Regions from separate parts of the Rhodoferax sp. XS2R6 genome, predicted to be linked through region 1. Evidence: predicted binding sites of a transcription regulator. Region 1 holds the regulator's gene; each other region holds the start of a gene.
What was found. Region 1 encodes sigma-54, which starts transcription at its own class of promoters, with help from an activator protein. Its sites were predicted from a motif close to TGGCANGNAANCTGCTTT; they were not measured.
Positions count from the first base shown of each region.

Region 2: a site for sigma-54 is predicted at 1,756-1,773, ahead of glnA (type I glutamate--ammonia ligase). Genes of this name have one in related genera too.
Region 3: a site for sigma-54 is predicted at 3,825-3,842, ahead of AC097A_RS13300 (pilin). Genes of this name have one in related genera too.
Region 4: a site for sigma-54 is predicted at 2,881-2,898, ahead of AC097A_RS13845 (ethanolamine ammonia-lyase subunit EutB). Genes of this name have one in related genera too.

Region 1 is NZ_JBWMAY010000006.1:22,400-28,337, reverse strand. Features, by position in the region: gene AC097A_RS17355 (thiol:disulfide interchange protein DsbA/DsbL) at 1-652, shown strand, start outside; gene AC097A_RS17350 (exopolyphosphatase) at 747-1,679, shown strand; gene lptA (lipopolysaccharide transport periplasmic protein LptA) at 1,755-2,363, shown strand; gene lptB (LPS export ABC transporter ATP-binding protein) at 2,360-3,136, shown strand; gene rpoN (RNA polymerase factor sigma-54) at 3,136-4,740, shown strand; gene AC097A_RS17330 (THUMP domain-containing class I SAM-dependent RNA methyltransferase) at 4,737-5,938, shown strand, end outside.
Region 2 is NZ_JBWMAY010000001.1:446,136-452,073, forward strand. Features, by position in the region: gene AC097A_RS02105 (hypothetical protein) at 1-112, opposite strand, end outside; gene glnA (type I glutamate--ammonia ligase) at 295-1,710, opposite strand; gene AC097A_RS02115 (competence/damage-inducible protein A) at 1,933-2,742, opposite strand; gene AC097A_RS02120 (EI24 domain-containing protein) at 2,739-3,590, opposite strand; gene AC097A_RS02125 (16S rRNA pseudouridine(516) synthase) at 3,594-4,343, opposite strand; gene AC097A_RS02130 (DUF3369 domain-containing protein) at 4,413-5,938, shown strand, end outside.
Region 3 is NZ_JBWMAY010000003.1:388,350-394,287, reverse strand. Features, by position in the region: gene AC097A_RS13315 (CHASE2 domain-containing protein) at 1-522, shown strand, start outside; gene AC097A_RS13310 (3',5'-cyclic-nucleotide phosphodiesterase) at 533-1,324, shown strand; gene AC097A_RS13305 (ATPase, T2SS/T4P/T4SS family) at 1,321-3,732, shown strand; gene AC097A_RS13300 (pilin) at 3,874-4,281, shown strand; gene AC097A_RS13295 (PglL family O-oligosaccharyltransferase) at 4,334-5,938, shown strand, end outside.
Region 4 is NZ_JBWMAY010000004.1:22,316-28,253, reverse strand. Features, by position in the region: gene cysK (cysteine synthase A) at 1-580, shown strand, start outside; gene eutC (ethanolamine ammonia-lyase subunit EutC) at 595-1,440, opposite strand; gene AC097A_RS13845 (ethanolamine ammonia-lyase subunit EutB) at 1,446-2,855, opposite strand; gene AC097A_RS13840 (NAD(P)/FAD-dependent oxidoreductase) at 2,962-4,767, shown strand; gene htpX (protease HtpX) at 4,855-5,730, opposite strand.

The DNA.
Region 1 (5,938 bases):
GAAACGACGCGAATTCACGCAACTGACCACTGGTGCTGCCGTGGCCTCGGCCACTTTGTTGGGCACATCGGTACAAGCCCAAGCCAGCAAACCCAAGGCGGGAACCGATTACCAGGTGCTGGACCCACGTGCTCCTGTGGAAGCCAGCGCCGGCAAGATCGAAGTGGTGGAGTTCTTTTGGTACAACTGCCCGCACTGCAATGCGTTCGAGCCCACGCTGCAGGCCTGGATTGGCAAGTTGCCCAAAGACGTAGTGTTGCGCCGTGTGCCTGTTGCCTTTCAGGATAGCTTTGCACCGCAGCAGCGCCTGTATTTCACCCTCGAAGCCATGGGGCTGGTGGAAAAACTGCACGCCAAGGTGTTCGCCGCCATCCACGTGGAGAAGAAGAACCTTGCCAGCGGCGAGGCGATTCTGGAGTGGGTGGTCCAGCAGGGCGTGGACAAAGCCAAGTTTGTGCAGCAGTACAACTCCTTCACCGTGGTGACCAAGGTCACCAAGGCCACCCAGCTGCAAAACGCCTACAAGGTTGAGGGTGTCCCTGCCTTGGGCGTGGCCGGGCGCTACTACACCGATGGCTCCATGGCGGGCACTATGCCGCGTGCGCTGCAGGTGGTGGACGTGCTGGTGGCCGACGTGCGCGCCGGTCGCTAAGCCCCCGGGTTTTTACGCCGGGAATGGCGCCAGCCCGCAAGGGGCGGGGCTAGAATGGTTTGGCACCCATTCAACCTTTGTGGAGATTGTTCCCATGGCGCACCAGAAATTTCGGCTTGTCACCCGCAGTGACTTTGATGGCTTGGTGTGTGCGGTTCTGCTCAACGAGATGGACTTGATCGACGACATCAAGTTCGTCCACCCCAAGGACATGCAGGACGGCAAGGTGGAGGTGTCCGACCGCGACATCACCACCAACCTGCCCTATGTGCCCGGCGTGCATCTGGCCTTTGACCACCACGAGTCCGAGACGGTGCGCAACACCGGCGAACGCCCCAACCACATCATCCTGCCCGACGCCGACTCGGCCGCACGCGTGGTGTTTGATCACTACGGCGGCACCAACCGTTTCCCGGCGCGCTTCCACGACATGATGGAAGCGGTAGACAAGGGCGACTCGGCTCGCTTTAGCCACGATGAAATCATGGCTCCCACGGGTTGGGTGCTGCTGAACTACCTGATGGATTCACGCACGGGCCTGGGCCGCTTCCGTGAGTTCCGCGTCAGCAACTACCAGCTGATGATGGATTTGATCCAGTACTGCCGCCACCATGGCATCGAAAAAATCTTGCAACTGCCCGACGTGGTGGAGCGTGTGGAGCTGTATTTTGAGCACGCGGCCAAGGCCAAGGAGCAACTGCTGCGCTGCTCCACCGTGCAGGGCAACTTGTTGGTGCTGGACCTGCGCAACGAAGACACCATCTTTGCGGTGAACCGTTTTATGGTCTACGCGCTGTTCCCGCAGACCAATATCTCTATCCACGTGTTGTGGGGTTTGCAGAAGCAAAACACCGTATTTGCCACCGGCAAGTCCATCACCAACCGCACTTCCAAAACCAATATTGGCGAGCTCATGCTGGGCTACGGTGGGGGCGGCCATGCCAACGCGGGGACCTGCCAGGTCGAGAATGACCGCGCGGCCGAGGTGCTGCAGGCGCTGGTCAAAAAAATTAACGCCGACGGCTGAGTCAGCCAAGGCGCGAAATGCGCAAAGCGCTCGGTACAATGGCCGAAGCGCTTTTCGAGCAAGTTTCGTGCCTTTATGAAAAAAACTATTCTGTCGGTGTCCTTGGGGCTGGTCCTGTCCAGCGTGGCGGGGTACGCCTGGGCCGAAAAGGCCGACCGCAACAAGCCCATGAATGTGGAGGCCGATGCCCTGCGTTATGACGACTTGAAGCAGGTGAGCGTCTTTACCGGCAATGTGGTGCTGACCAAGGGCAGCATCGTCATCCGCGGCGCCCAGCTCGAAGTGCGCCAGGACCCCGATGGTTACCAGTTTGGCTTGGTAACCGGCTCGGCGGCCACCCCGGCGTTCTTTCGCCAGAAGCGTGATGGGCTGGACGAATTCATTGAAGGCGATGGCGAAACCATCGAATATGACGGTCGGGCCGACACCGTGCGCTTCATCAAAAAGGCCCAGCTGCGTCGCTTCCGCGGTGCCACGCTGGCTGATGAGGTGACCGGTGCGGCCATCTTGTATGAGAACCTCAGCGACAAGTTCACCGTAGACGGCGCACCCAAGAGTGCCACCGCGCCCGCGGGCCGTGTGCGCGCCATGCTGACACCCAAACCGGACGCCCCAGCACCCACCACCCCCCAATCCAGTCCTACCCTGCGTGCCACGCCGCAACTTGAGAAGGCCGCCCAGTGAGTGCGCCCATCCAAGAAGCCCCGGACACCAGCACCGGGCGGCTGGAAGCCCGGCATTTGCAAAAGTCCTATGGCAAACGCCAGGTGGTCAAGGACGTATCGCTGGCCGTGCGCACTGGCGAGGTGGTGGGCCTCTTGGGCCCCAACGGTGCGGGCAAGACCACCTCGTTCTACATGATCGTGGGCCTGCTGCGCGCCAGCGCGGGCGACATCACCATCGACGGTCAGTCCATCGAACACATGCCCATACACCGCCGCGCGCGCCTGGGATTGGGCTACCTGCCGCAAGAAGCCTCGATATTCCGTAAGCTGAATGTCGAAGACAACGTGCGTGCGGTGCTGGAACTGCAGCGCGACGAGGCGGGCAACCCGCTCAAGTCGACCGAGATTGAAGCGCGCCTGACCGCGCTGCTGCAAGACCTGCGCGTGGAACACCTGCGCGAGTCGCCCTCGCTGGCCCTGTCGGGCGGCGAGCGCCGCCGTGTGGAGATTGCGCGGGCGCTGGCCACGCGGCCGCGCTTCATCCTGCTGGACGAACCGTTTGCCGGTATCGACCCGATTGCGGTGATCGAAATTCAACGCATCATCAACTTCCTCAAGGGCCGTGGCATCGGCGTGCTCATCACCGACCACAACGTGCGCGAGACCCTGGGCATCTGCGACCACGCCTACATCATCAGCGACGGCCATGTGCTGGCGCAGGGCACCCCCTCCGAGATCGTGAACAACGCCGATGTGCGCCGTGTCTATCTCGGTGAGCATTTCAAAATGTGATGAAGCAAGGGCTGTCTTTACGCGTTTCCCAACACCTGGCGCTCACGCCCCAGTTGCAGCAGTCCATCCGTCTGCTGCAGCTCTCCACGCTCGAGCTCAGCCAGGAAGTGGAGCAGATGCTGGACGAGAACCCGTTTTTGGAGCTGACCGAGGACCGGGCCGAGCGCGAAGACTTTGGGCTGAATGCCGTGGATGCCACGGTCAGCGAAGGCGACCGCTTGTCCGAGAGCAGCGAGGTGGATTACGCACCCAGTGCGGTGGCGGACTACGCCACCTCGACCAGCACCAGCAGCAATGACGAAGAAGCCACGCCGCTGAGCAGCAGCGACGAACCCAACTGGGAAGGCGACGGCACCACCGAAATGACGCCCGACGATGGCGAGTGGGGCGTGGACGCCAAGGCCAACAACCTGGGTGATGACGAAGAGAAAGACGCCACCGAGCTGGCGCGCTCCACCGAATCGCTGCAGGCCTTTTTGCACCGCCAGGCCCTGAGCCTGCGCACCAATGCTACCGATGCGGCCGCGCTGCGCTTCCTGATCGAATCGCTCAACGACGATGGCTACTTGGAAGACCCTTTGGAAGAGCTGGCGCGCAGCCTGAGCCCTGGCGACGAAGAACAGCTGCAAGACCTGGTGCACCACTTCACGGTGGCGCTGGGCCTGCTGCACAGTCTGGAGCCCGTGGGCGTGGGCGCGCGTGACCTAGGCGAATGCCTGCGTTTGCAGATCAAGGCCTTGCTGGCCCAGGCCGAGGTGGATGGTGAAGACGAACGCGCCGAGCTGCTGCGGGTGGCGCTGGGCATTTGCAGCAAACCCATAGACCTGCTGGCCAGGCGTGACATCAAGCGCCTGGTGCAAATGGGCGTGGGCAGCGATGCGCTGGTGCGCGAAGCGATAGCGCTCATCGCGCGGCTGGAGCCCAAGCCCGGACGCCGCTTCATCGACGTGGAGCGCAACATCGTGGTGCCCGACGTACTGGTGGTGTCGATTGGCAAGGTCGGCGGCATGCCGAAGTTCCGCGTGCAGCTCAACCCCGAGGTGATGCCGCGCCTCAAGGTGCACGACATTTACGCCAACGTGCTGCGCAACCACCGCGGGGGGCGCGACGGTGCCGGCCACGCCGCCCTGCAGCAGCGCCTGCAGGAGGCGCGCTGGTTCATCAAAAACATTCAGCAGCGCTTTGACACCATCCTGCGCGTGAGCACGGCCATCGTGGAGCGGCAGAAAAACTTCTTCACCCACGGCGAGCTGGCCATGCGCCCGCTGGTGCTGCGCGAAATTGCCGACGAGCTGGGGCTACACGAGTCCACCATCAGCCGCGTGACCACGGCCAAGTACATGGCCACGCCGTTTGGTACCTTCGAGCTCAAGTACTTCTTTGGCTCTGGTTTGGGCACCGAGAGCGGCGGCAATGCCTCCAGCACCGCGGTGCGTGCGCTCATCAAACAGTTCATCGCCTCCGAGAGCGCCAAAAAGCCCTTGAGTGACAACCAGATCTCTGACATGCTCAAAGAGCAGGGCATCGAATGCGCCCGGCGCACCGTGGCCAAATACCGCGAGGGCCTGAAGATCGCCCCCGCCTCACTCCGCAAAGCGCTATGAACCAATTGACCCTTTTTCTCCCCTGCGCCGCTGGCGTGGAGGAGTACCTGTCGCCGGAGATTTTGCAAATCACCGGCTTGCCGCCCGGCTGCGTGACCAAGCAGCGCGGTGGTGTGGCGGTGCGCACCTCGTTTGCGCACGCCATGTTACTCAACCTGTACAGCCGCCTCTCGCAGCGCGTGCTGGTGCTGGTGTCGTACACCGAATACCGCAGCGAACAAGACCTGTACCGCGCCGGCCTGCAAGTGCCATGGGAGCAATGGTTCACGCCCAAGGAGAGCATCAAGGTTGAGGTGACCGCGCAGCACAGCCCGCTGACCTCGCTGAACTTTGCCGCGCTCAAGGTGAAGGACGCCGTGTGTGACCGCTTCCGCGAAGTGGCGGGCGGCGTGCGCCCTGACGTGAACACGCAGTGGCCCGATGTGCGCATCTACGCTCACCTGACCACCGACAGCTGCTCGCTCTATATCGACACTTCGGGCGAACCGCTGTTCAAACGCGGCTGGCGCGAGGACAAGGGCGACGCGCCGCTGAAAGAAACCCTGGCCGCGGCGATGATCGCCGCCAGCGGCTGGGCCTCGGGCGACGACGATTTGATGCCGCTGTATGACCCCTGCTGCGGCAGCGGCACGGTGGCCATTGAAGCTGCACAGATTGCCTGCAACATCGCGGCCGGCTCGCTGCGCCGCTTTGCGTTCGAAAAATACCGGCCCTTCCGCTCGCAGGAATGGGCAGACATGAAGGCCGAGGCTGCCGAGGCGGTGGTCAAACCCGAGCCAGGCCAGCCTGCGCTGATTTATGGCAGCGATGTGTCGCACCGCATGGTGGACTTTGCCCAGCGCAACGCCCAGCGCGCCGGTGTGGCCGATGTGATCGAATTCCGCGGCGGCGACGCGCTGCAGCGCATGCCTCCCATCGAGGGCGGCGGCGTGATGGTGCTGAACCCGCCCTACGGCGAGCGCATTGGCATTGGCGGCGTGGCCGGTGAAGGCGAGGGCGCACGCTTTGGCGCGCGTGAACTGGCGCAGACTGACGAGGGCGTGGACTTCTTCAACCAGCTGGCCAGCCACTGGAAGAAGAATTACAGCGGCTGGACCGCCTGGGTGCTGACGCCGGACCTGAAGCTGCCCAGCAAGATGCGCCTCAAAGAGTCGCGCCGCGTGCCCATGTGGAACGGCCCGCTGGAGTGCCGCCTGTT
Region 2 (5,938 bases), on a different contig from region 1:
CTTCAGTCACCGTGTTGGTGTACTCGTTACCACACCGGTAAATGCGGTCCTGCGCCAACGCAGAAGTGGCGCACGCCAAGGTCATCCAGGAAATCAAAAAGGTGGTTTTCATGCAGTGTCCGCGCCAACAGGGCCTAAGCGCTAGATTCAGTATGCGCCAAAAAGTGCCCAAAAACAAAAAGTGCCCCAGTATCCATGCGGATTGGACCGGAATCTGTGTCACTTTGTTCGCAAAAAAAAGGACGGCTTGCGCCGTCCTTTTGTCCTGCAGCGCTGCCATAACGGCAGCAGGCATTACAGGGAGTAGTACATGTCGTACTCAACAGGGTGCACCGACATGCGGTAACGGGTCACTTCTTGCATCTTCAAGTCGATGTAAGCATCGATCATGGAGTCAGTGAACACACCACCCTTGGTCAGGAACGCGCGGTCCTTGTCCAGATGCTCCAGCGCTTGGTCCAGGCTGTGGCACACGGTTGGGACTTTTGCATCTTCCTCGGGAGGCAGATGGTACAAGTCTTTGGTAGCAGCTTCGCCGGGATGGATCTTGTTTTCCACGCCGTCCAGACCCGCCATCAACAGGGCAGCAAAGCCCAGGTAAGGGTTCATCAATGGATCGGGGAAGCGGGCTTCCACGCGACGGCCCTTGGGGTTCGCCACAAAGGGGATGCGGATCGATGCGGAACGGTTCTTGGCGGAGTACGCCAGCTTGACCGGGGCTTCGAAGTGAGGAACCAGACGCTTGTAGCTGTTGGTGCCGGGGTTGGTGATGGCGTTCAGGGCACGTGCGTGCTTGATGATGCCGCCGATGTAGTACAGCGCGAAGTCGGACAGACCTGCGTAGCCGTCGCCGGCGAACAGGTTCTTGCCGTCTTTCCACACGGACTGGTGCACGTGCATGCCGGAACCGTTGTCACCGTGGTAAGGCTTGGGCATGAAGGTGGCGGTTTTGCCGTAGGCATTGGCCACGTTGTGCACCACGTACTTTTGCAGCATGGTCCAGTCAGCGCGTTCCACTAGGGTGGAGAAACGGGTGCCGATTTCGTTTTGGCCAGCGCCCGCCACTTCGTGGTGGAACACTTCAACCGGGATGCCCAGGGATTCGAGGATCAGGGACATCTCGGCGCGCATGTCTTGCGTGCTGTCGACAGGAGGTACGGGGAAGTAACCGCCCTTGGTGGTGGGACGGTGGCCGCGGTTGCCGCCTTCGAGCTTGGTGCCGGTGTTCCAGGGTGCTTCGTACTCGTCCACTTCGTAGAACGTGTGGTTGGGGTCAGTGCTCCAGCGGACGCCGTCAAAGATGAAGAATTCTGGCTCAGGACCGAAGTAGGCTGCATCGCCAATACCGGAGGCCTTCAGGTAGGCTTCAGCGCGCTTGGCAATGGAACGGGGGTCGCGGTCATAAGACTTGCCGTCCGAAGGCTCAACCACATCACAGTTCATGATGATGGTGGTTTCTTCGAAGAAGGGGTCGATGTTGGCGGTGTTGGGATCGGGCATGAGCAACATGTCCGACGCTTCAATGCCTTTCCAGCCAGCGATGGAAGAACCGTCGAATGCGTGGCCGGAAGTGAACTTGTCTTCATCAAAATGCGAGACGGGCACGGTGGTGTGCTGCTGCTTGCCACGGGTATCGGTGAAACGGAAGTCAACGAATTTGACCTCGTTTTCCTTCACCATCTTCATTACGTCTGCGACGGTCTTGGCCATCAAATACTCCTGTTGCACGGTTGTAAAAAGAATTGCCCTGCCCACAATGCAGCTTTTGTGCCAAAGGCCACGGCCCCGGCAATTAGGCAAACGTCCTTATTTTGCCCTGAGAAAACCCGCATTTTCGACAGTGCACCGTAAAGAAGCGCGCTGGTAACCCCCTGCGATGCCAACAAAGCACCAATTTGGTGCAATCAAAGAATGCACCAAAGGCATGCCTGTTTAGTTGCGCACCAATTCGGGGCCCAATGACATACCCATGTTTTGAAGGGCCATACGCAGTGCAGCAAAGGCCGGCTCCACCACTGCAGGTGCGCCCTTGACACCCAACTCGATGTGGCGCCCCCACTCGGGGTGGTCCACGCTGGGCAGACTGAACACCTTGATGGCGTAGTCGCGCTCCAGGGTTTCCATGAGCGGCGTGAGGGCCGACTCCATGGCACCAAAAACAATCACGGAACGCTCCAGATGCGCCTCACGCACAAACAGGTGGGCATAACGCGCATCCAGCACGGAGGCCACCATGGGCCAGGCCATCACCGGAAAACCGGGGACAAAGTGGACATGGCCGCCACCCTGGCCCAGACAACTGAAGCCCGGAATCTTGTTGTAGGGGTTGGGAATGATCTCGGCCCCCTGCGGAAACGTGCCCATGTTGAGCCGGTGCACATTGTCGGCACGGTCGGGTTCATATGGCAGGCCTTGCTCCTGGGCCACGTCTTGCATACGTTCGCGTATCAGCACCTCCGCCTGCGGATGCAGCACCAGCGGCAGGCCCAGCGCCCGGCCTGCACACTGGCGGGTGTGGTCATCGGGCGTGGCGCCAATGCCGCCAAACGAAAACACCACGTCCCCCGAGGCAAAGGCGCGCTGCAGGGTCTGGGTGATGCGTTCAGGGTCGTCGCCCACATAGTCGGCATAGGCGACAGACAGGCCTCGCGCCGACAGCAGCTCGATGGCTTTGGCCAGGTGTTTGTCGGCCCGTTTACCCGAGAGGATTTCGTCCCCGATGATGACCAGCCCAAAATTCATGGCAACTCCAACACATCCGCCACCGGCAAGGGTTCCTGCACAGCCACTGCGGCCTGTTCCAGCCGCAACTGCTGCAGCGCCGCCAGGCAATAGTGAGTGAACCAGAGCGACGAGAACGCAAAGATCAATGTGTACAGCCAAATGGAAAGGGGCACCAGCACCGGGGCCAGCGCCACCGCCACAAAACCGATCGACCACACCAGGCTGGGCGCAGCACCCAGGTAACCCGTGAAGATGCCCATGCCCAGCAACCACCAGCGGTGGCGGCGCATCAGGGTGTGGCGCTCCTCGGTCGTGGCGTGGTCTGCCAGCGCGTCAAACGCCAACACGCGGTAAGTGAGCCAGCCCCAAATGAGCGGAGGCAGCACCAGCACCAGCGGTGGCACAAACCACAGGGGCATGGACAGCAGCAAGAGCACCAGCGCGATGAGGCTGGCGCTCAGGCCCCACAACACGCTCACCAGGTACGACGCGCCCCCCGTGCGCTCCAGCGCGGGAAAGCGGCGTTGCGTGACCAGCCGCACGATCATGGGGGTCATCAAGGTAGCCACCAGCAGCAGGCTGGCAACCACAATCATCGGCGTGGCCAGTGCAATCACGATCAGCGGCACCAACACGGTCTTGAGCTTGCCCGCGCCAATGGATTCGAGCCAGGCCCAGAGCTGGTTGAGCAGGTCCGAGGATTCCAGCAGCCCCTGCACGGCGGCCAGCGCGGGGTCCATGTAGAAATAACCCAGGCCGGCGATCAGACCAATCACCAGCAACAGCGGCAGCAGGGAGAGCCCGATCACCTTGGGGTGCAGGCAGTAGGCAACCGAGCGCCAAAACGCATCGAGCATGGCATTCATGCTTTACTCCTTGGCTTGCACAGCCACCAGCTCTTCGGCGCTGAGCCAGCGCCATTGGCCAGGGGCCAGATCGGCAGGCAAGGCCACACCACCGATGCGGGAGCGGTGCAAGCCCTCCACGCGGTTGCCCACCGCGGCCAGCATGCGCTTGACCTGGTGGTACTTGCCTTCGGTCAGGGTCAGGCGCAGGTGAAATTCGCTCACAGCCTCGCAGGCAGCGGCGCGCACCGGTGCCGGGTCGTCGTCCAGCACCACACCGGCTAGCAGCTTTTGCACTTGACGCTCGTCCAGCGCATGCTTGACGGTGACTTCGTAGACCTTGGGCACATGGTGTTTGGGTGAACTCATGCGGTGGATGAACTTGCCATCGTCCGTGAGCAGCAGCATGCCAGTGGTGTCCTGGTCCAGCCGGCCCACCGCCTGCACGCCCTGCACTGCCGCTTTTTGCGGCCGCAGGCGCAGAGGCGATGGCAGCAAGGTGTAAATGCTGGGGTAGGTCGAAGGTTTTTGCGAACACTCGGTACCGGCCGGTTTGTGAAGCACCAGATAGGCCTTCTCAAAGTACTGCCAGTCCACACCCTGCACCTTGAAGCGCAGGCCCTCTGCTACAAATTCTGTAGCTGCTTGCGCAATAGTGACGGGGGCTAGAGCACTATCTGGCATATAAACCTGAACCAGACCCTGTTGGATCAAACCGGCGCAGACCCGGCGCGTGCCAAAGCCCTGTGAATAGAGAATTTCCTGAAGCTGCATGGTCCCTAGTATCGCAGCCACAATCCGATAAACTGCAAAGCGTCCCCCCGCCCAACGAAAGCCCGCCTCATGTCTGATGATTTGGTGTTTAGTGACGAGCAAGCCGAAACCAGCAGCCGCAAGGCCCTGCCGCCCTGGCAGATTCTGGTGGTGGACGACGAGCCTGCCGTGCACGAAGTCACCAAGCTGGTCATGTCGGACTTTGAAATGGACGGGCGTGGCCTGCACTTCACCCACTGCTACAGCGCCGCCGAAGCCCGCATCGTGCTGGCAGAACGCACCGACATTGCGCTAATCCTGCTCGATGTGGTGATGGAATCGGAACACGCCGGGCTGGAGCTGGCGCGCCACATTCGCGAAGACCTGGGCAACCTCAATGTGCGCATCATCCTGCGCACCGGCCAGCCCGGGCAGGCGCCCGAAGAGCAGGTGATCCGCGATTACGACATCAACGACTACAAGGAAAAAACCGACCTCACGCGGCGCAAGCTGATCACGGTGTTTTACGCCGGGCTGCGCGCCTACCGCGACCTGATGCGCATCGAACAGGCCAGCCTGGGGCTGCGCCGCTCCATCGAGGCCATCAGCCAGGTCTGCGACTCACGCAATCTGCGCAGTTTTGCATCGGCGGTGCTGGAGCAGGTGAATTACCTGCTGGACCTGCATGGCGAGGGCCTCTGCGCCAGCCGCGTCTCCGCCTACACCGCCAACGCCACCCAAGGGCAGCTCAAGGTGCTGGCCGCCACCGAAGCCTATTCCCAACTCATGGTGGATGAAGAGGTGCGCAACCTGCCGGAGGGTGTGCAAACGGCCATTACCCGGGCGCTGCTGGAGAAGGTCAGCCACCATGGCGAGCGTTATTACGCGGGTTATTTCAAAACCAAGGCCGGCAGCGAGAGCCTGATCTACATGGAGTTTGCCGAGGCGGTGAGTGAGCAGGCCCGGGAGCTGCTGGAGCTGTTTTCCCGCAACGTGGCCATCACCTACGACGGCCTGCTGCTGCGCGATGACACCGAAACCGCGCAACGCACCACCATCTGCATTCTGGGTGGTGCCATTGAGAAACGTTGCAATGAATCGTCGTCCTTGCATTTGCAGCGCGTGGGGGACATTGCAGCCCTGCTGACCGCGGCCACAGGCGGTACCGAACAAGAGGTGGAGCTGATGCGGGTTGCGGCCACCTTGCACGATGTGGGCAAGGCCTGCATTCCCGACCACATCCTGACCAAACCCGGCCCCCTGACACCGGAAGAATGGGCCACCATGCAAACCCACGCGCAAGAGGGCCATGCGCTGTTGTCGCACTCCCGCTCCCGCGTCCACACGCTGGGCGCCCAAGTGGCACTGGAACACCACGAGCGCTGGGATGGCAGCGGCTACCCGCAGGGCCTGGCTGGCAACGCGATCAGCCTGGCCGGGCGTATTGCGGCAGTGGCGGATGTGCTGGACTCGCTGGTCTGCGCCAGTTGTTACAAACCGGCTTGGCCCTTACCCGACGCGCTTAACTACCTGTTGGCGCAATCAGGCACCCACTTCGACCCCCAACTGGTGGCATTGGTACAGGCCCAGCGACAGGCCATTGAGGCTATATACGC
Region 3 (5,938 bases), on a different contig from region 1:
AATGCCGAACATCGAGCCAATGGTTTGCCGGAGATCGGTATCGGTATTGGACTGAACACCGGAACCATGTGTGTTGGGGACATGGGCTCCAATATCCGGAGAAGTTATACCGTGATTGGCGATGCGGTGAATTTGGGGTCCCGATTGGAGGGGCTCTCCAAAGTCTACGGAGTAGACATTGTGGTCAGTGAGAACGCTAAAAAACTGGCTCCTGATTTTGCATGGCAAGAGTTGGACAAGGTGCGTGTGAAGGGCAAGGAACAGGCCGTATCGATCTACTGGCCTCTGGCCCCTTTGGATCGCATCAGTCCCGAAGTCACTGAGGAAGTGAAAACGTGGTCCTCATTCTTGCGGGCCTACCGTGCTCAAAACTGGGACCAGGCCGACGTGCTGTTAATTAACTTAATGCGCATGAACGCCAAAAAATACCTTTACCAACTCTATTCTGAAAGAGTAGCCTCCATGCGTTTGCTGCCATTTGACCCCGCGTGGGATGGTGCAACCAATTTCGAAACCAAATAGGGCATCACTTGTGAAAGTCCGTGTACTGGGTTGCTCTGGCGCCATTGCCCGAGATTGCAAAACCACATCGTTTCTGATTGACGGTCGGATACTGGTGGATGCGGGGACCGGTGTGGGCGATCTGACGCTGGCGGAAATGGCGGCTATTGATGGTGTGTTTTTGTCGCACTCCCATTTGGATCACATTGCTGCGTTGCCGTTGATGGTGGATGCCGTCGCTTCGCAGCGTAGTCAACCGCTGAATATTTATGCACTCGCCGGCACTATTGCCGCACTGAAGGCACATATTTTTAATGACGTGATATGGCCTGATTTCTCGCGCATACCCACTGCGCAAGCGCCATTTATCCGGTTCGTGGAAGTGGCGATTGGTGAATGTGTTCGTTTGTTTGGCAAAACTATTGAGATATTGCCCGCTACACATACCGTGCCGGCCGCCGGTTTTGCTGTGAACGCCGGTGCTGGAAACTGGGTTTTTACAGGGGATACAGAGCGAAACCCAGCTTTGTGGGCCCGCATCAACCAGTTGCCAGTGGCCATGCTGGTCATAGAAACGGCCTTTAGTAACCGTGAAAAGGACTTGGCTAAGAAAAGCCTGCACCTTTCACCGCACTCCTTGTCGCAGGAGCTGGACTGTATTGCCAAGGGCGTGCGCTTCCCTATTTTTATTACCCATACCAAACCCGCGGAAACCGAGCTGATCATGGCGGAGATACAGCGCTTTGATCAGACGCAGCCTTTTGGCCCGGATGTCATGCATGACATCCGTTGGTTGCGCGCGGGACAGGAGTTCGATCTATGAGTTCAGTCATCCAACCCGCAGGCGCAGAGCAGGCATTTTTTGAATCACAAAAACTGCCGTCCAGAAAAAGAGGGATGACGTTTGAGGCGCTGTTCTACCGCCAACTGCATCAAGTTACCGCACGTATTCACGAAACTGAAAATATCGAGCAAATCATGCTCGAAACCAGCCAGGAAATTTGCAAACTGCTCAATGCAGACCGGTTGACTTTATACGCGGTAAGTGAAGATCAGGCCTCCATTGTTTCCAAAATCAAGACAGGTTTGAACAGTAGTCGGGACTTGAAGTTACCCATTTCTCCGCAGAGTCTGGCGGGATACGCTGCTTACAGCAAGGCCGCGCTTAATTTGCTCGACGTCTACGATGAAGAGGCGCTGCGGCGTATCCATCCTGCTTTGTCCTTTCTGAAGGAGGTGGACAAGCGTTCGGGCTACCGGACCAAGCAGATGTTGGTGGCTCCAATCATGGATGGAAATAGCCTGCATGGCGTTTTGCAGGTTATCAACAACAAAAATGATGAGCCCTTTGGTGAGTTGGAGGTGGATGGTGTCACCGAACTTTGCAAGACGCTGGCTACTGCGATTCGTCAGCGTCTTAAAAAGACCACCGAAGGCAGTGGCGTTAAAAAAGCCACCAAGTTTGATAGTCTTGTCGCAGACGGTCTGCTGGCAGAGCAAGAACTGCGTAACAGCATCGAAGAGGCTCGCTCGGAAGGGCATTCGATTGAGGCGACCTTGATGTCCGACTTCGGGCTTAGTCCAGCTTTGTTGGGCGGAGCGTTGGCCAAGTTTTTTGGTGTGGCCTATGAGCCCTTCAATGCGGGTCGCATACGTTCTGAGATGTTGCATGGGGCGCTCAAGCGTGAATTCATCGTGGAGCAGGGATGGATTCCTTTGGAGGAGTCGCCTGAGGGGTTAGTGATCATGTGCCTGGATCCAGAGGCCGTACGGGGTTCGCGGGTCGTCCCCCAGGTGTTCCCTAGGTCTAGCAAATTCTCTTACCGCGTCACAACCCAGACGGAATTCAAAGACACATTGGCCCAGTTGTTTGGTGCATCGGCAGACAGCAGCACCATCGACCAATTGTTGGCGGACATGGACGGGGCGCCGATTGACGATGGCTCCAATGATGACTCCCTTGAGTCCGCTGCTGCGGACAACGAGTTGGTCAAGTTCGTCAACAAAGTGATCATCGACGCCTACAACCAGAAAGTATCGGACATTCATATTGAGCCGATGCCAGGCAAACTAAAAACTGGTATTCGTTTTCGTATCGACGGGAGTTTGGTTCCCTATGTGGAGGTGCCCGCGCACTTTCGCCAAGCAATGGTCACGCGTCTCAAGATCATGTGCGATCTCGATATTTCGGAGCGCCGCAAACCGCAGGACGGAAAAATCAAGTTCAAGAAGTACGGTCCACTGGATATAGAGCTTCGCGTAGCCACCATTCCATCGGCGGGGGGGGTTGAGGATGTGGTGATGCGGATTTTGGCGGCTGGAGAGCCCATTCCGCTGGAAAAACTTGGGTTGACGGCCCACAACAAGGCGAGACTGGAAGCAACTGTTAGCAAACCTTATGGTTTGTTTTATGTATGCGGCCCTACAGGCTCCGGTAAAACAACTACCTTGCACTCGATTCTGAAGTTTCTGAATACGCCGGACACGAAGATCTGGACGGCGGAGGATCCGGTTGAAATCACGCAAAAGGGTTTGCGCCAAGTACAAATCAACAAGAAAGCGGGAATCGACTTTGCGCTGGTCATGCGCGCGTTCTTGCGTGCGGACCCTGACATCATCATGGTGGGTGAGTCGCGCGACAAAGAAACCGTGTCGATGGGGGTGGAGGCCTCCTTGACCGGGCATATGGTGTTTTCGACCTTGCACACCAACTCCGCGCCTGAGTCTATTACCCGCCTACTCGATATGGGGATGGACCCCTTCAACTTTGCAGATGCACTCTTGGGCATCTTGGCGCAGCGGTTGGCCAAGAAATTGTGCGATTGCAAGCAGGCTTACATGCCGGAGGCGGAAGAGCTCCGCTTGTTCGCTGCGGAGTATGCCGAGGAACTGCGCCACTCCCAAGCGTGGAAGGCAGACTATGCGGGCGAATCCAAGAAGATGATTGACAAATGGGTGCAAGCCTACGGTGAAGGCGGTCAACTCAAGTTTTATAAAGCCGTTGGTTGCGATAAGTGCAATAGCTCAGGCTACAAAGGCCGGGTCGGCCTGCATGAGTTAATGGTCGCGGATGACGCTGTAAAGAAGCTAATTCAGGAGCGGGCTCGGGTGGCGGAGCTGTTTGCTGCGGCTGTTGAAGGAGGCATGCGGACCCTCAAGATGGATGGGATGGAGAAGGTGATGATGGGGCTGACCGACTTGAAGATGGTTCGGCAGGTGTGTATTAAGTGACAAAAATGTTCTTCGCTCGGTGAGCGGGCGTGTCAAATCACCTTCTGGTGTACATAAAAGACGTTTTTGCTGGCGATTTCATGATTTCGGGTTGGCACGAAGTCTGCTAAATATTTGCCCTCACACTTTTTGGAGATTTTTATGAAGCGTTCTATGCAAAAGGGTTTTACCCTGATCGAATTGATGATTGTGGTTGCGATCATCGGTATTTTGGCTGCGGTGGCTTTGCCTGCGTACCAAGACTACACCACCCGCGCCAAAGTAACTGAAGTGATGTTGGCTGCGTCATCGGCAAAAAATACAATTACGGAAGCGGCGGCTACCTTGACTGCAATGCCTGAGGCAGCTAGTGTAACAATCGAATCTCAGGCGTCGCGATATGTGTCGGGCGTTACATATGCATCTGGGATTATTACGGCGACAGCAAGGGGTGACAATAATATTGCTGGCAGTACAATCACTTTGACTGGTGCCTATCTGTCGGGCCAAGTGACATGGACTTGCGATGGAACAATACTGGCTAAGTATCGTCCAGCTAGCTGCAAATAAATAGGCTAGTGGCTTATTCAAGGAGCTCCCATGGGAGCTCTTTTTATTTTAAATGAACAAAAAAAATATCGGGGCAGTAATTTGGGCGCTCCTTGTATCGCTTGCCTGGCTTATACCAAACCACTATCAACCATGGACGAGTTTTCACTCGGATGCTTGGGTCGCTTTGATAGGGGCACTCACTTTTTTACTGTTAGTTTTTGGTAGAAAAAAAACATTAACTTGGCCGCTGTTCGCTATAGTCACTTTTTCTCTTTGTTTTGTGCCTTGGATACATTACGCCACTGGCTTGTTGGTATTTGTAAGTCAAGCTTGGATGACATCAGCGTACCTACTTGGATTTTCTTTAGCAATCGTTGTCGGTGCTAATTTAGAAAAACGGATGCCTGGGGTGTTGCCCGATGCGCTTTTGGGGGCGATGGTCTTTGCTTCGATTGTATCTGTCGGATTATCGTTAGGGAGTTGGGCTGAGGTACTTGAAACTGGACTGAATGACTATCTCAGCATGGGGTATTCGGGCGGGCGGCACTATGCGAACCTAGGGCAGCCAAACATGCTCGCGTCATTATTGCTATGGGGGGTGATTGGGTGCTTCTGGGCGTATTCGAAAAAAATCATTAACATTCAGATCGTCCTGGTTGCAAGTGCATTTCTCGTTCTTGGGATTGTCCTAACTAAGTCTCGAATGGCATATGTTGTAGGGTTCGTCATCCTGTCCATTGTGCTAATTTATGAACGATCAATCAAGCTTGAAAAAATAAAATTTATTAGCTTGATTTTGTTGGCAGTATTTTTCTTAGGGGTATATTTTTTCCAATGGATGGATGTCTATTTCTTTCAGCGAGAAGGAGGTGCTGAGTATGTGAGAAGTGCGCTCCAGGGCGATGTCCGATTGACGGCTTGGGAGCTGTTTTTAGATGCGATTTGGAATCGCCCTTGGTTTGGATATGGCTGGACTGAGGTGATTAACGCTCAAATCGCGGTTGCACACAAATTTCCGAGTATGGGGGGGATGTTTGGCCATACACATAATATCCTTCTGGATATTTTTGTTTGGCTTGGAATTCCCTTAGCATCCTTGGTGGTGATTTTTCTCGTGGTTTGGTTTGGTCATGTGTTGAAAAATATTAAAAATGAACAAGACCTGCTGTTGCTACTTTTGTTAATAGTGGTTGGCGTGCATTCGATGTTTGAGTATCCATTGCAATATGCAACCTTTTTGATTCCAACGGGTATGGTAGTCGGGGTGATTGGTGTTCGCGTTGCAATGAGTTTTTCAGTTGAAATTAATAAATCAATTGTTATTGGACTTATTCTGGCGTCTACTTTTCTCTTGTTTGGACTTGTAAGAGATTATTTGAGGGTGGAGGAGAGTTATAATAAATGGCGATTTGAGCGAGCGGGCTTGGTGTATCCCATGGCAAGTGTACCCAATGTTCCTGATGTCATTTATTTGACACAGTTCAAGTATTGGCTTGAAATGGTGCGAATCAGGCCACACACTGGAATGACCCAAGTAGAGTTGGCGTTGCGTGAAGATGTTGTACGAGCTTACCCCTCTCCTGGGGCAATTTATGAATTGGCGCTTGCTTATGCACTAAATGGACACCCTGATAACGCTATATTTTGGTTAAATCGTTTGTGCAAATTAGCGAAT
Region 4 (5,938 bases), on a different contig from region 1:
GACCCCACGCGAAAAAGGCATGAAGGGCGCCATTGCCCGCGCCCAAGAGCTGGCCGAGCAAACCCCGGGGGCGTGGATTCCCCAGCAGTTTGAAAACCCCGCCAACATCGACGTGCATGTACGCACCACCGCGCAAGAGATCCTCAAGGACTTCCCCAAGGGCGTGGACGTGCTCATCACCGGCGTGGGCACGGGTGGCCACATCAGCGGCGTGGCCCAGGTACTCAAGGCCCAATGGCCCCAGCTCAAGGTCTATGCCGTGGAGCCCACAGCCTCTCCCGTGATCAGCGGCGGCGCCCCTGCGCCCCACCCCATCCAGGGCATTGGCGCCGGTTTCATTCCCAAGAACCTGAAGACCGAGCTGCTGGACGGTGTGATCCAGGTGGATGCCGAGCCGGCCCGCGAATACGGCCGCCGCAGCGCGCGCGAAGAAGGCCTGCTGGTGGGGATTTCCAGCGGTGCCACGCTGGCCGCCATTGCCCAAAAACTGCCTGAAATTCCCGCAGGCAGCACCGTGCTGGGCTTTAACTACGACACCGGTGAGCGCTATTTGTCGGTGGACGGCTACCTGCCCGCCTGAGGCAAAAACCCGGGCTAGGCCAGCAGAAAGTTGGCCCGGCCTGAAGCCGTCAGCGCCTGCTCGCCCGTATCGTCTTTCAGGTCCACCCCCGAAAGCTGGCGCTGGCGCGCCTGGGTCAGCAGGTAGTGCAACTTGAACGCCGCCGCCTCGTAGCCCAGCCCCGCTGGGCGTACGTTGGAAATGCAGTTGCGGCTGGCGTCGGTCAGGCCCATGCGCGGCATCCAGGTCAGGTACAGACCCATGCTGTCGGGCGAGCTCAGACCGGGGCGTTCACCAATCAACACCACAACCGCTTTGGCGCCCAGGCGCTCACCTACCTCGTCGCCTAGGGCGACACGCGCTTGTTGGGCAATGCACAACGGGGCCACGCGCCAACCGTCCGCCTGCAGGCGGCTGTGCAAGGCGGCCAAAAAAGGCACGGCATTCTGTGCAATGGCCAGGGCCGACAGGCCATCGGCCACCACTAAGGCCAGATCGTAGGGACGCTCAGCCTCGCCCGCGCTATCCCCCAAACTGCCCGCAGGCCGGTACAACCCCTCCAGCAAGGCCACCGAGGCCGCATCCAGGCGGCGGCCCAGGTCGGGGCGCTGCAGGTAGTGGTTGCGGTCCAGCGCCGCACTGTGCAGCAGCAGGCAGGGGGGCGGCGCCTCGGGCCAGGCGGCGTGCAGGGCTTCGGCCAGGGCCGGGGCGTCCAGTGCAATGTGCACGGCATCGCGGGCCTGGGCGTGCGCCAGTTGGAAGGCCAGCTGTGCCGCCGTGGGCAGGCTCACGCCGGAGCGGCCCAAGGCAATCCGCGCATCGGTGAACTGGCGCAGGCTGGCCCAGGGGTTGGGGGTGACGGGGGCGTGCGGGTCGCTCATGGGTGTCATGCCAGCTGCAGCAGGGCTTTTTGGAAGGCCGGGGGCACGTCCGCGTGCAGGGCAAAGTCCGCGCCGGCCTCGCTGAAGATTTGCATGCGCTGCAGCCAGGCCTCGAACTCGGGCGCAGGCCGCAGGCCCAACACGCGGCGCACGTAGAGCGCGTCGTGGAAGGAGGTGGTCTGGTAGTTCAGCATGATGTCGTCCGAACCCGGAATTCCCATCACAAAGTTGCAGCCTGCCGTGCCCAGCAGGGTCAGCAACACGTCCATGTCGTTCTGATCCGCCTCGGCGTGGTTGGTGTAGCAAACATCGCAGCCCATGGGCAGGCCCAGCAGCTTGGCGCAAAAGTGGTCTTCCAGCCCGGCGCGGATGATCTGCTTGCCGTCAAACAGGTACTCCGGGCCGATGAAGCCCACCACGGTGTTGACCAGCAACGGCTTGTAGTGGCGTGCCACCGCGTAGGCGCGGGCTTCGCAGGTCTGCTGGTCCATGCCATGGTGCGCGTTGGCCGACAAGGCACTGCCCTGCCCGGTTTCGAAATACATCACGTTGTCGCCCACGGTGCCACGGTTCAAGGACAGGGCGGCACTGCGCGCCTCGGCCAGGAGCGCCAGGTTCAGGCCAAAGCTGCGGTTGGTAGCCTCGGTGCCGCCGATGGACTGGAACACCAGGTCCACCGGCGCGCCACGTTCGATGGCCTGCAGGGAGTTGGTCACATGGGTGAGCACGCAGGACTGGGTGGGAATGGCGTAGTGGCGAATGATGTCGTCCATCATGTGCACCAGCTTGACCACCTGGGCCACGTTGTCGGTGGCGGGGTTGATACCAATCACCGCATCGCCGCTGCCGTAGAGCAGGCCATCCAGCAGGCTGGCGGCAATGCCCGTGGTGTCGTCGGTCGGGTGGTTGGGCTGCAGGCGCGTGGCCATGCGGCCTGCCAGGCCGATGGTGCTGCGAAAGGCGGTGACTACGCGGCACTTCTTGGCCACCAGGATCAGGTCCTGGTTGCGCATGATCTTGCTCACCGCAGCCGCCATTTCCGGCGTGATGCCGGGGGCAATGGCGGCCAGCGTGACGCTGTCCACCGCGTCCCCCAACAGCCAGTCGCGAAAGTCGCCCACCGTCAGATGGCGGATGGGGGCAAACGCGGCGGCGTCGTGGCTGTCGAGGATGAGGCGGGTGATCTCGTCCTCCTCGTAGGGCACCAGCGCCTCGTTCAAAAAGGTGCGCAGTGGCAGTGCAGCCAGCACCATTTGCGCCACCACCCGCTCCTGGGCGCTGTGGGCGGCCACCCCGGCCAGCACATCGCCCGAGCGCAGCGGCGTGGCCTTGGCCATAAGGTCTTTGAGATCGCGAAACCCGTAGGTACGAGAACCCAGGGTGTGGGAATAGGGGTGGCTGGGCACGTGGGGCATGGTGGTGGATGGCGGCGCAACACACCAAGCAATCAACGTGCCTGCGCGCACTGCGGCGCGCTCCCCTTTAAAATCCCGGCCTTGCTTGATAACCACGAGCCCCAGCATGATCCGCCTCACCGAACTCAAACTACCCCTCTCCGCCCTGCCCGTGGAGGCGCGCCGCGCCGCCGACGCCCCCACCGAGACCGAGGCCGACCGCGCGCCCGTGGCGCACCCGATGGACGCGCTGAAACGCCTGTGCGCCCAAGCGCTGGGCATGGACGTGGCGGCCATCGCCGGCCTGCACGTCTTCAAACGCAGCTTTGATGCGCGCAAGGCGGATTTGCTGGCGGTCTACATCGTGGACATCACGCTGGTTGACCCGGCCCTCGTGGCCCCGGTGTTGGCCAAGTTCCCCAACCATCCGCACATCGGCGCCACGCCCGACATGGCGTACCGCTTTGTCGCCCAGGCGCCGGCCGAGCTGCCCGAGCGCCCCGTGGTGGTCGGCTTTGGGCCCTGCGGCATGTTTGCGGCGCTGGTGCTGGCGCAGATGGGGTTCAAACCCATCGTGCTGGAGCGCGGCAAGCCGGTGCGTGAACGCACCAAGGACACCTGGGGCCTGTGGCGCAAGAAGACGCTGAACCCCGAGAGCAACGTGCAGTTTGGTGAGGGCGGGGCCGGCACGTTTTCGGACGGCAAGCTCTACAGCCAAATCAAGGATCCGCGCTTTCTGGGCCGCAAGGTGATGCACGAATTTGTGCAACACGGCGCCCCGGCCGAGATCCTGTACGAAGCGCACCCCCACATCGGCACCTTTAAGCTGGTGAAGGTGGTGGAAGGCATCCGCGAGCAGATCATCGCGCTAGGCGGCGAAATTCGCTTTGAGCAACGCGTGAGCGATGTGCTATTAAATCAGGAGCTGTCTGCGCAATCTCTACGGGGGCTAGAGGTCGAAAACCTTCAAAATGGCAGCCGCTACGAGCTGCCTGCCAGCCACGTGGTCATGGCGCTGGGCCACAGTTCGCGCGACACCTTTGCCATGCTCTACGAGCGCGGCGTGGCCATGCATGCCAAGCCCTTCTCGGTGGGCTTTCGCATCGAGCACCCGCAGGGCGTGATTGACCGCGCACGCTGGGGCCGCCACGCGGGCCACCCGCTGCTGGGCGCGGCCGACTACAAGCTGGTGCACCACGCGGCCAATGGGCGTGCGGTCTACAGCTTCTGCATGTGCCCTGGTGGCACCGTGGTGGCCGCCACCAGCGAGCCGGGCCGTGTGGTCACCAACGGCATGAGCCAGTACTCGCGCAACGAGCGCAATGCCAATGCCGGCATGGTGGTGGGCATCGACCCGCCCGACTACCCGGATGACGTGGCCGCTTTTGTGCACGCCTTTGGTGACGACAAAGGCCAGCGCTACGCGGCCGAAGCCGCCGCGATGAAGGCCCAGGACCCCAAGGCCGCACACCCCATGTCAGGCATTGCGTTTCAGCGCCAGCTGGAGAGTGGCGCTTACACGCTGGGCGGTGGCACCTACGAAGCACCGGGCCAGTTGGTGGGCGACTTCATTGCGGCCAAACCGTCGACAGAATTTGGCAGCGTGACGCCGTCGTACAAACCCGGCGTGAAGCTGGGCGACCTGGCGCCCAGCCTGCCTGGCTACGCGATTGCCGCGCTGCGGGAGGCGCTGCCCGCCTTTGGCAAGAAGATCAAGGGCTTTGACATGGCCGACGCGGTGCTGACCGGCGTGGAAACCCGCACCTCCAGCCCTATCAAGATGCCGCGCGGGGACGACCTACAAAGCACCAATGTGCGCGGCCTCTACCCGGCCGGTGAAGGCGCCAGCTACGCGGGCGGCATCCTGTCCGCCGGGGTGGACGGCATCAAGGTGGCGGAAGCCTTGGCGCTGGACTGGCTCCAGCACGCCTAAACACACCGCCCCAAAAACAAAACCCCTTTGCACGCGGGGCGCAAAGGGGTTGTGGGCGCAGCACCAGCCGCCCCCAACTATCCAGACTCAGTTGCCAGAGGCTTGCAGCGCGGCAATACGCTCTTCAATCGGCGGGTGGGTGGAAAACAGCTGGCCAATGCCACCGGCAATGCCCATGGCCGCCACGCTCTTGGGCAGCTCGCCGGGGGTCATGCCGCCCAGGCGGGCCAGCGCGTTCATCATGGGTTGCTTGCGGCCCATCAACTGTGCGGCACCCGCGTCGGCGCGGAACTCGCGCTGGCGGCTGAACCAGGCCACCACGATGGCAGCGGCAAAACCGAGCACGATGTCCAGCACGATGGTGGTGATGTAGTAGCCAATGCCGGGGCCGGAGCTGCGGTCGTCACCCTTGCGCAGGAAGCTGTCCACCGCGTAACCGATCACGCGGCTCAGGAACACGACAAAGGTGTTCATCACGCCCTGGATCAGCGTCATGGTGACCATATCGCCGTTGGCGATGTGGGCCACCTCGTGGCCAATCACGGCCTCGATTTCTTCGCGGGTCATGCCTTGCAGCAGGCCGGTGCTCACGGCCACCAGGGCCGAGTTTTTGAAGGCGCCGGTGGCGAAGGCGTTGGGTGCGCCGTCAAAAATGCCGACTTCGGGCATGCCAATGCCAGCCTTGTCGGCGAACTTGCGCACGGTGTCCACAATCCAGGCTTCGTCCATGTTCTGGGGCTGTTCGATCACACGCACACCCGAGGTCCACTTGGCCATGGGTTTGCTGATCAACAGCGAGATGATGGCGCCGCCAAAACCCATGACCAGGGCGAAGCCCAGCAAGGCGCCCAGGTTCAGGCCATTGGCGGTCAAAAAGCGGTTGACCCCCAACAGGCTGGCCACCACGCCCAACACCAGCACCACGGCCAGGTTGGTCATTACAAACAAGACAATACGTTTCATGGTTCTTCTTTCGGAAAGCGACGGTGTTCCCGTCGTTGACACGGATGGTAGGGGCGCCCGCGCTGAATTCAAGCTTTTGTGGGGCCTTGGGCCCACGAAGTTTATGGACTTTTGGCGCCCCCAACGTCGACGCGCGGGTGAAGCGTCACCAAACGCCCCTAAGATGTGCCCCTTCCCTTGCTTCCAAGCGCACCCATACCGCGCCACA